3 regions of the Variovorax sp. UC122_21 genome follow, and region 1 is predicted to be linked to each of the others. Evidence: predicted binding sites of a transcription regulator. Region 1 holds the regulator's gene; each other region holds the start of a gene.
The links. The regulator sigma-54, encoded in region 1, starts transcription at its own class of promoters, with help from an activator protein. The targets are predictions, from matches to a motif close to TGGCANGNAANCTGCTTT.

Region 1 (3,268 bases):
TACTGGTTGCCGATGTTGCGCCCGCCCGCCACCGCCATCGCGCCATCGGCGATGAACAGCTTGTTGTGCATGCGCCGGTTGACGCGGTTGAAGTCGAACAGCGAGGCACCGAAGCGCGCGAGCAGGCTGCCGCGGCCGGCCGGGAAGGGGTTGAACAGGCGCAGCTCGACGTTGGGCGTGGCCGCGAAGCCGCGCAGCAGCTCGTCCTCGCCCGAGGTGTAGAGGTCGTCCATCAGCACCGCGCACCCGCACGCCGCGCTGCGCGGCGTCGCGCAGGGTGCGCAGCAGGTAGCGGCCGGTCTCGTCGTTCTCAATCTGGTAGTACTGGACGTCGAGCGTGCGCTGGGCGCGGCGCGCGAGCTGGATGCGGGTGTCGAAGGCGAAGTCGCCGCCGGGCATGAGGCGAAAGCCGCTGAGGTCGGGATCGGGCTGCGCGGCCAGCGCGATGCGGCCGAGCGCGGTGTCCTTCGACACGGCGATGGCCTGGGTGGGCGCGCGCGGGGCCTGGTCGGGCAAGCTCGCGCAGCCGGCGGCCAGCAGCGTGGCCGCGAGGGCGAACATCCAGAGCCCACAGCGCGACAGCAGGCGTCGGGCCATCGGCGGCTTTCTACAGGGCCTTGCGCAGGTTGGCGGGCGCGATGCGCAGCGCCTCGCGGTACTTGGCCACCGTGCGGCGCGCGCACTCGATGCCCTGCTCCTTGAGCATCTCGGAGATCTGGCTGTCCGACAGCGGCTTCTTCACGCTCTCCGAACCGACGAACTGCTTGATCAGCGCGCGCACCGCGGTGCTCGAGGCATTGCCGCCGGTCTCGGTGCCCAGCGCCGAGCCGAAGAAGTACTTGAGCTCGACCGTGCCGAAGGGCGTGGACATGTACTTGGCGGTGGTCACGCGCGAGATGGTGGATTCGTGCAGTCCGAGCTCGTCGGCGATCTCGCGCAGCACCAGCGGGCGCATCGCGAGCTCGCCGTGCACGAAGTAGCTCTTCTGCCGCTCGACGATGGCGTTGCTCACGCGCAGGATGGTGTCGAAGCGCTGCTGGATGTTCTTGATGAACCAGCGCGCCTCCTGCAGCCGCTGCGACAGCGCCTGGCTGCCCTCGCCCTTGTGCGACTTGAGCGCGCCGGCGTAGATGTCGTGCACGCGCAGCCGCGGCATCACCTCGGGGTTGAGCATGACGCGGAACTTCACATTGGTGCCGCGGCCGGTCTTGGTCACGATCACGTCGGGAATGACGATGTTGCGCTCGACGTCGACGAAGCGGCGGCCGGGCTTGGGCTCCAGGCGCGCGATGATCTGCAGCGCCGAGCGCACCAGCTCCTCGTTGGTTCGCGTGAGCGTGGCCAGGCGCTTGAAATCGCGCCGCGCGAGCAGCTCCATCGGCTGCTTGCAGATGGCCAGCGCGGTCTTGCGCACCAGCTCCTCGTCCTCGGTCTCGTCCTCGTCGGCCAGCGCGCGCAGCTGGATCGCGAGGCATTCGCCGAGGTCGCGCGCGCCCACGCCCGCGGGCTCCAGGCTCTGCAGCAGGCCCAGCGCGACCTGGAAGTGGTGCACCAGTTCGTCGAACTGGTCGTTGTCGTCGCCCGCGAGGCCCGAGGCCAGCGCAGGCAGCGAATCCTCGAGGTAGCCGTCGTCGTTGAGCGACTCGATCAAAAAGCGCAGCGCGGCGCTGTCGTTCTCGTTGAGCCGCAGGCTCAGCGCCTGGCGGTGCAGGAAGGACTGCAGCGATTCCTGGCTGCGCGCGAGCTCGGTGGCATCGGCGCGCTCGTCGTCGCCGGTGCTGCTGTTGTTGCGCGCGGGCGCGTCGCTGCCCCATTCGCTGTCGTCGGGCGCCATGTCGACGGTGCCGTCGCCTTCCCAGTCGGGCTCGCGCTCGGGCGAGTCGAGGGCCGGCTCGGCCTCGGACGACGAGGCGGTCTCGGTGGACGTGGTCGAGGTCGAGGGCGCGGCGCTCGCGTAGTCGCTCTCGGCCTCGCGCTCGGTGTCCTCGCGCGGCGCCGGCGTGTCGGCGGCGTCGAGGCCGAATTCCTCGCGCGCGGCTTCCTCGGCGGTGCGCTCGAGGAAGGGGTTCTCGTCGAGCATCTGCTCGACCTCCTGGCTCAGTTCGAGCGTGGAGAGCTGCAGCAGCCGGATCGACTGCTGCAGCTGAGGTGTCAGCGCGAGATGCTGCGAAACGCGCAGCGACAAGCCTTGTTTCATGCCCTCAGCAAATGACTGGCGCGAGCTTCATCACATCCGGAAGTGCTCGCCCAGGTAGACCCGGCGCACTTCGGCGTTGTCGACGATCTCCGAGGGCGTGCCCTGTGCCAGCACATGGCCGTCGCTGATGATGAAAGCGTGATCGCAGATGCCCAGCGTCTCGCGCACGTTGTGGTCGGTGATGAGCACGCCGATGCCGCGCTCCTTCAGGAAACTGATGATGCGCTGGATCTCGATCACCGCGATCGGGTCGATGCCGGCGAAGGGTTCGTCGAGCAGGATGAAGCGCGGCTGGGTGGCCAGCGCGCGCGCGATCTCGACGCGGCGGCGTTCGCCGCCCGACAGCGCGAGCGCGGGCGAATCGCGCAGGTGGTCGACGCGCAGGTCGGCCAGCAGCTCCGACAGGCGCTCTTCCATGCGCGGCTTCGACAGCGCCTGCAGCCGGCCGTTGGCATCGGGTTCGCGCTGCAGCTCGAGCACCGCGCGCACGTTCTCCTCGACCGTGAGCTTGCGGAAGATCGAGGCCTCCTGCGGCAGGTAGCTCAGGCCCATGCGCGCGCGGCGGTGGATCGGCATGTGGGCGATCGGCTCGCCGTCGATGGAGATCTCGCCCGCATCGGCGCGCACCAGCCCGACGATCATGTAGAACGAGGTGGTCTTGCCGGCGCCGTTGGGCCCGAGCAGTCCGACGACTTCGCCCTTCTGCACGTCGAGCGAGACGTCCTTGACCACCTTGCGGCTGCCATAGCTCTTCTGCAGGCCGCGCGCGACGAGGCGGCTGCCCGGCACGCCGTTGGCTTCCTGGGTTCCGGCGGCTTCGATCACTTGCGTTCTTCCGCTTCGCCGCTGAGCGTGGTGCTCGGGCGCAGGCCGGCGCCCGGGGCCGGCGTGGGCGTCGGCGCCGCGGGACGGCGCGTGGCCGGGGCCGAGGCACCGGGTGCCGCGGGCGCGGCCGACTTCGGCGTGAGGATGGCCTTGACGCGGCCGCCGCCGCCCGGCGCCGACACGCCGGCGTTCGGCGGCACGGTCGAGCCGTTGACGGTGTAGGTGTCGTTGCCCTGGTCGTAGACG
Region 2 (3,268 bases), 390 kb from region 1:
TCGACGCTGCCCAGGCCCAGCGGCGCGGGGATCAGCGCGAGGAAGCCGCCGACCTCGGCCAGCGGCAGGTCCCACACCTCGAGCGCGATCGCGGCGCCGCCCTCGGCGCTGCGCTGCAGGCCGGGCTTGGGCGGCACGGTGCCGGGCAGTGCGTACAGGCGGTAGCGCGGCGCGGTCTGGATGGCCTCGCGCAGCACGGCGCCGCGCTCGGTGAGCTGGCCGTTGAGCGGCATGCCACTGAGGTGCGCGCCGACCACCGCGATCGGCAGCGTCGCGGCCGGCACTGGTGCGAGGCCAGGGATCGGCCGCGGCGCGGGCAGCGGCTCGCCGGTCGCGCCCTGCGCGAGGCCGGTGGCATGGTGGTAGCGCTGGCCCAGTTCGGCCAGCGCGAGATCGCTGCCGCAGCGGCCGATCAGCGTGATGCCGAAGGGCAGGCCATCGGGCCGCAGGCTGCTGGGCACCGAGAGCGCGGCGTAGTCGAGCAGGTTGACGAAGTTGGTGTAGGCGCCGAGGTTGCGGTTGAGCGCCACCGGGTCGGCGCGCATCGCGTCGCGCGTGTAGTGCGTGGGCGCGGTGGGCACCAGCAGCACGTCGATGTCGCGCCACATCGGCTCGGCCTGCTGCGCGAGCGCGCGCAGCCGGGTCTGGGCCTCGAACACGTCGGCCGCGTTGTAGCCGCGGCCCTGCGCGAGGATGCCGCGCACCGGCTCGACGACCTCGGCCTCGTGGCGGTCGAAGAAGGCGCGCACCGCGGCATAGCGCTCGGCCACCAGCGCGCTGTCGTAGAGCAGCGCGGCGGCCTCGGCCAGCGGCGCGAAGGGCACGGTGACGGCCGTGCCGCCCAGGGCCTCGAGGCGCCGGCGCGCATCGGCGAAGGCGGCCTCGGCGAGCGTGTCGCCGAAGAAGGCGAGGCGGTCGGGCACGCCGAAGCGGAAGGCGGCGGGGAAGGGCCTGGCATCGAGCGCGATGTCGCGCGAATAGGGATCGCGCGCATCGAAGCCGAGCGCGGCCTGCAGCACCTCGACCGCGAGCGCGACCGTGCGCGCGAAGATCGAGACGCAGTCGACGCTCTGCGCGGCCGGCACCACGCCGACGGTGCTCAGCAACCCGCGCGAGGGCTTGAGGCCGACGATGTTGTTGAGGCCCGCGGGCACGCGGCCCGAACCGGCCGTGTCGGTGCCGAGCGCGAAGTCGGCCTCGCCGGTGGCGACCACGCGGGCCGAGCCCGAACTCGAGCCGCCCGAGACATAGCGCGCATCGAAGGCATTGCCGACCTCGCCATAGGGCGAGCGCGTGCCGTTGAGGCCGCAGGCGAACTGGTCGAGGTTGGTCTTGCCGAGCAGCGACGCACCGGCATCGAGCAGCCGCTGCACCACGGCCGCATGGACGGCCGGCAGGCGATCGAAGGCCGGGCAGGCGGCGGTGGTGGGGACGCCGGCGACGTCGATGTTGTCCTTGACGGCGAAGCGCAGGCCCGCGAGCGGGGCGGGGGCGGCGGTGGAAGCGGGCGTGGCTTCCCGCGTCTCGTCGTTCTCGCGCGTCAGCGGCTGCGCGAAACGCAGGATCCACGCCGCGGCGGCCGGGTCTTTCTCGTCATGCACCATGATCAGGCATCCAAACTTGTGTACAAGTCGAGATGCAAGCGGCGTGCCAGCGCGCGCGGGCCGCTGCCGACGCGCCTGCGGCGTCGGTCGGTCAGCTATCTATGTATGTGCTCCCTCCCCCGCTGGGGGAGGGTTGGGGTGGGGGCACCGGGCCTTTCAACAGCGCAGACCGCATCCACCGCCCGGAGCCCCCATCCCGGCCTTCCCCCAGAGGGGGAAGGAGGAAGACCTCAGCTCTTCTTGGCGTCCCGGTACAGGTTCTCCACCTTCGGCAGATTCGCCTGCAGCTTGGCGATCCGGTCCGGCCCGCTCGGGTGGGTCGAGAGAAAGCTCAGCCCGCCCTGGTTCTTCGAGGCCGTGGCCATCTTGTTCCACAGCGACACCGAGGCCTTCGGGTCGTAGCCGGCGCGCGCCGCGAGTTCCAGGCCGACGAGGTCGGCCTCGGTCTCGTCGCCGCGGCTGAACTTGAGCGTGAGCAGCTGGGTGCCCGCGCGCGCGGCGAGGTCGCCGACCTGCCCCAGGCCGAGCAGCTGCGCACCGATCGAGAGCGCGGCGCCGGTGCCCGCGCTCTTGGCCATGCGGGCGCGCGCATGCTCGCGCAGCGCATGGGCCATCTCGTGGCCCATCACCATCGCGACCTCGTCGTCGGTGAGCTTGAGCTGCTCGAGGATGCCGGTGAAGAAGGCGATCTTGCCGCCCGGCAGGCAGAAGGCGTTGATCTGCTTGCTGCCGATCAGGTTGACCTCCCACTTCCATTGGCGCGCGCGGCTGTTCCAGGGCGTGGCGAAGGGGATCAGCCGGTTGGCGATGGCGCGCAGCCGCTGCAGCTGCGGATTGCCGTCGCCCGCGAGCGCGTTCTTGGCGCGCGCTTGCTGCAGCAGTTCGCCGTACTGCTGGCCGCCCGCGGCCTCGATGCGGTCGGCCGGCACCAGGTTGCGCGCCACCGAGGCATTGCCGACGTCGACCTGCGCGAGCGCCGGCCCGCTCAGCACCGCGCCGGCCGCGGCCAGCAGGAAGGCGCGCCGCGGCTGCCAGGCCGAGGCATGGGAGGGAACCGGGGCAAAGCGATCGCAGCGTGTGCACATATGGGGCCGGATGATAGGAACAAATGAAGACGTCTTGGTGGATGACCCGGCGGCCGGCAGGCGCGGCGCTCATGGACAATCGCCCCACATGTCTTCCGTCCCGCCCGCCGAATCCACCGCCGCCGGTTCGCCGCCCTGGCGCGACGCCCTGAAGGTCTACCTCGAACCCGCCACCTTGCGCATGCTGGCGCTGGGCTTCTCGGCCGGCCTGCCGCTGCTGCTGGTGCTGGGCACGCTGAGCTTCCGGCTGCGCGAGGCCGGCATCGACCGCGCCACCATCGGCTACCTGAGCTGGGTCGGCCTGGCCTACGGCTTCAAATGGGTGTGGGCGCCGCTGGTCGACCGGCTGCCGCTGCCGCCGCTGACCACCCTGCTCGGGCGCCGGCGCGGCTGGCTGCTGCTGGCGCAGGGGATGGTGATCGCGGGGCTGGTCGGCATGGCGGTCAACGATCCGCGCCAGGGGCTCACGCCGATGATCTGGTGCGCGCTGCTGGTGGCCTTCGGCTCGGCCACGCAGGACATCGCGCTCGACGCCTTCCGCATCGAGTCGGCCGAAACCCGCAAGCAGGCGGCGCTGGC
Region 3 (3,268 bases), on a different replicon from region 1:
AACGCCGCCGGTACGCGCACCGAGCCGCCCGTGTCGGTGCCCAGCGCCAGGTCGACCTCCGCCCATGCGACCGCGGCGGCGCTGCCGCTGGACGACCCCCCCGGCAGCCGATCGGGGTCGCTCGGATGGCGCGGCGCGCCGTAGTGGGCGTTCTCGCCCTCCAGGCTGAAGGCGAGTTCGTCGCTGATCGTCTTGCCGACGACCCGCGCGCCTGCGCCACGCAGTGCGGCCACGCAGGGCGCGTCGTGCACGGCCGGCACGTGGCTGGTGGCCCAGTCCGGGTTGCCGCCGCCGGTGACGGCACCTGCGATGTCGATGAGGTCCTTCACGCCCAGGCGCACCCCGTTCAGCGCGCCGACGCCGGTGGCGGGCCGCTCGCAGCGGGGGCCGGGCATCCAGCCGCCCGAGCCGTGCGCGGTCTCCGTGTGCATCAGGCGGGCAGCGCCGCGAGCACGGCGGCCGAGTCGGTCACGAAGCCGAAGCACTTCTTGACGTTCCAGATCGTCGCCTCGGTGCAGAAGTCCGGCGAGCTCGTGGCGCAGCAGTCGCTCAGCATCACGCAGCCGTAGCCCAGGAAGTTGGCGTCGGTGAGCGTGTGCAGCACGCACTGGTCGGTGTTGCAGCCCGCGAAGAGGATGCTGCGCACCCCGAGGTTGCGCAGGATGCTGTCCAGCGGCGTGTCCCAGAAGCCGCTGATGCGGTGCTTGTCGACCAGAAAGTCGCCTTCGTGCGGTGCGAGCTCGTCCACGATGGCCGCGGCCCACGAGTCCTTCTGCAGCACGTGGCCCTTGCCGCCGGGCAGCGGGTCGCCCAGGCCGACGCCCGTGCCGCTGTTCTTGTACAGATGGATCTGGTTGGGCGGCATGTTGGCCAGGTCCGGGCGGTTGCCCGAGTTGACCCAGACGACCGGCACGCCGGCGTGGCGCAGCCCGGGCAGCAGCTTCTGCAGCGGGGCGATCGGCGTGCGGTCCGCCGCATAGTTGCCGCCGATGTGGTCGACCCATCCGCCCTCGGTGCAGAAGTCGTTCTGCAGGTCGATGATGACGATGGCCGTGCGGCGCAGGTCGAGCACCACGTTCTGCGGCTGCGCCTGCACCCGGGCGCGCAGCGGCGCGGGCGGCTCCACGGACATATCGACCTCGCGCTCGCTGGCGACCCAGTAGTACTGCTGGCCCAGGCCCAGGGCGCCGTCGGGCCGGGCATCGGGAAGATAGGGGTGGCGTTTCATCAAAGGCTCCGGTGGTGTGCGGGCGAAGGGCGCATCGCCGCAGGCTGGTGCATTCGTTGCGGTCGCCGCACCGATATGCGGCAGAAAGTCGGCGAATTCATTGGCACTGTTATTGCGATGCGTTGTCGGTAAGTAATTGATTAGTTACTTAACCCTCCAACTAGCGAAAGGCATGCCATGCAGATTCCGTCTCCCTCCCGCCGCGCCGCCGTCCTCGCAGGCGTCAGCGCCTTCACCGCCCTCGTGCTGAGCCTGCCGGCCTCGGCCGCCGATCCGATCGCGGTCGGCATCCTCATTCCCGGGTCCAAGTCGGACAAGGGATGGATGGAGTCCGGCTACGACGGCCTTGTGGCCGCGCAGAAGGAGTACGGCGCCAGGATCAAGGTGCAGATGATCGAGAACATCAACTACGCCGACATGGAGCAGGCGCTGACCAACCTGGCCAGCAAGAACGCGCTCGTGATCGGCGTCGGCGGCCAGACGCAGGCCGCCGTGCTCAAGGTGGCCAAGCGCTTCCCCAAGACGCACTTTTCGATCGTCGGCGGCAACAAGGCCGAGGAGACGGCCAACGTGGCCGGCTACGACGTGAAGCAGGCCGAGATCGCCTTCGTCGCGGGCGCCGCCGCCGCGATGCTCTCGAAGAACGGGGCCGTGAGCTACGTGGGCGGCATGGAGATCCCTTCCATCGTCAACGCCGGCAAGGAGTTCGGCAACGGCGCCAAGTACATCAAGCCCGGCATCAAGTACTTCGAGAACTACACCGGCGACTTCGACAACGTGGCCAAGGCCAAGGAAGCCACGCTGGCGGCCATCGCGCAGGGCGCCGACGTGCACTATCACATCCTGAACCTCGGCCTGCGCGGCATGGAGCAGGCGGCCAAGGAGAAGGGCACGAAGATCATCGGCAGCTACACCAACCGCTGCGGCACCGATCCGCTCTATCCCGCCTACAGCATCACCGGCGTCGGCTATCAGGTGCAGTACGCCATCAAGGAGGCCGTCGGCGGTACCTGGAAGGCCGGCTACAAGCCCTTCGGACTGGTCATGGGGCCGAACGCATCGGACATGGTCATCTGCGGGGCGACCGACGAACAGAAGGCCAAGCTCGAGCAGATCAAGAAGGACATCCTGTCCGGCAAGATCAAGGTGCTGGAGGGCTGATGCGCGAGCGCCACGCCATCGGCCTCGGTGAGGGCATCGGCGACGGCGGCCCGGGGTTCGCCGCAACGCCGGCCGCCGCGCCGCTGCTGAAGCTGGAGGGGCTGTCCAAGCGCTTCGGCGCGCTGCAGGCGCTGCAGGACGTCTCGCTGGCGCTCCATCCCGGCGAGGTCCACTGCCTGCTGGGCGAGAACGGCGCCGGCAAGTCCACGCTGTGCAATCTCGTCTTCGGCGTGCACGCCGCGGACGCGGGCCAGATGACGCTGGCCGGCGAGGCGTTTCGCCCGCGCTCGCCGGCGGATGCCCTTTCTCACGGCATCGCGATGGTCCACCAGCATTTCAGCCTCGTGCCCGACATGACGGTGCTCGACAACCTGCTGCTCGGCCAGATGCGCGGCGTGCTAGACCGCAAGGCCGGCGCGGCGCGTATCGCCGCGATGCGGGAGCGCTACGGGCTCGCGCTCGATCCGCATGCGAAGGTGCAGGACCTGTCGGTGGGCGAGCGCCAGCGCGTGGAAATCGTGAAGTGCCTGGTGCGCGAGCCGCGCCTGCTGGTGCTCGACGAACCCACCGCCGTGTTGCTGCCGCAGGAGATCGAGGCATTGCTCTCGGTGTGTACGCGCGTGGCGCAGCAGGGCTGCGGCGTGGTGCTGGTCACCCACAAGCTGGCCGAGATCCAGCGCGTTGCGCGGCGTGCGACCGTCCTGCGCGGCGGCCGAGTGGTGGCGCGCTCGGACGCGCCCGCACAGGATATCGACGCGCTGGTGCGCGCGATGATCCAGCGCGACCTGCAGGCGCCTGCCGCTGCGCCGGTACGGGCGTCTCGTGCGTCCCGGCCGGCACCGGGCAGCCCGACGCGCGAGGCAGCGCTGCTGGCCGACG

Region 2: a site for sigma-54 is predicted at 1,636-1,653, ahead of atzF (allophanate hydrolase). Genes of this name have one in related genera too.
Region 3: a site for sigma-54 is predicted at 1,330-1,347, ahead of ACHMXE_RS06860 (BMP family protein). Genes of this name have one in related genera too.

What each region holds. Positions count from the first base shown of each region.
Region 1 covers NZ_CP172004.1:5,811,068-5,814,335, forward strand. Annotated here, with positions in the region: partial or broken gene ACHMXE_RS40075 (phospholipase D family protein) at 1-597, opposite strand, end outside; gene ACHMXE_RS40080 (RNA polymerase factor sigma-54) at 608-2,197, opposite strand; gene lptB (LPS export ABC transporter ATP-binding protein) at 2,228-3,022, opposite strand; gene lptA (lipopolysaccharide transport periplasmic protein LptA) at 3,019-3,268, opposite strand, start outside.
Region 2 covers NZ_CP172004.1:6,202,301-6,205,568, forward strand. Annotated here, with positions in the region: gene atzF (allophanate hydrolase) at 1-1,604, opposite strand, end outside; gene ACHMXE_RS41975 (M48 family metallopeptidase) at 1,835-2,689, opposite strand; gene ACHMXE_RS41980 (AmpG family muropeptide MFS transporter) at 2,778-3,268, shown strand, end outside.
Region 3 covers NZ_CP172003.1:1,344,490-1,347,757, forward strand. Annotated here, with positions in the region: gene ACHMXE_RS06850 (amidase) at 1-431, opposite strand, end outside; gene ACHMXE_RS06855 (cysteine hydrolase) at 431-1,228, opposite strand; gene ACHMXE_RS06860 (BMP family protein) at 1,406-2,389, shown strand; gene ACHMXE_RS06865 (ABC transporter ATP-binding protein) at 2,389-3,268, shown strand, end outside.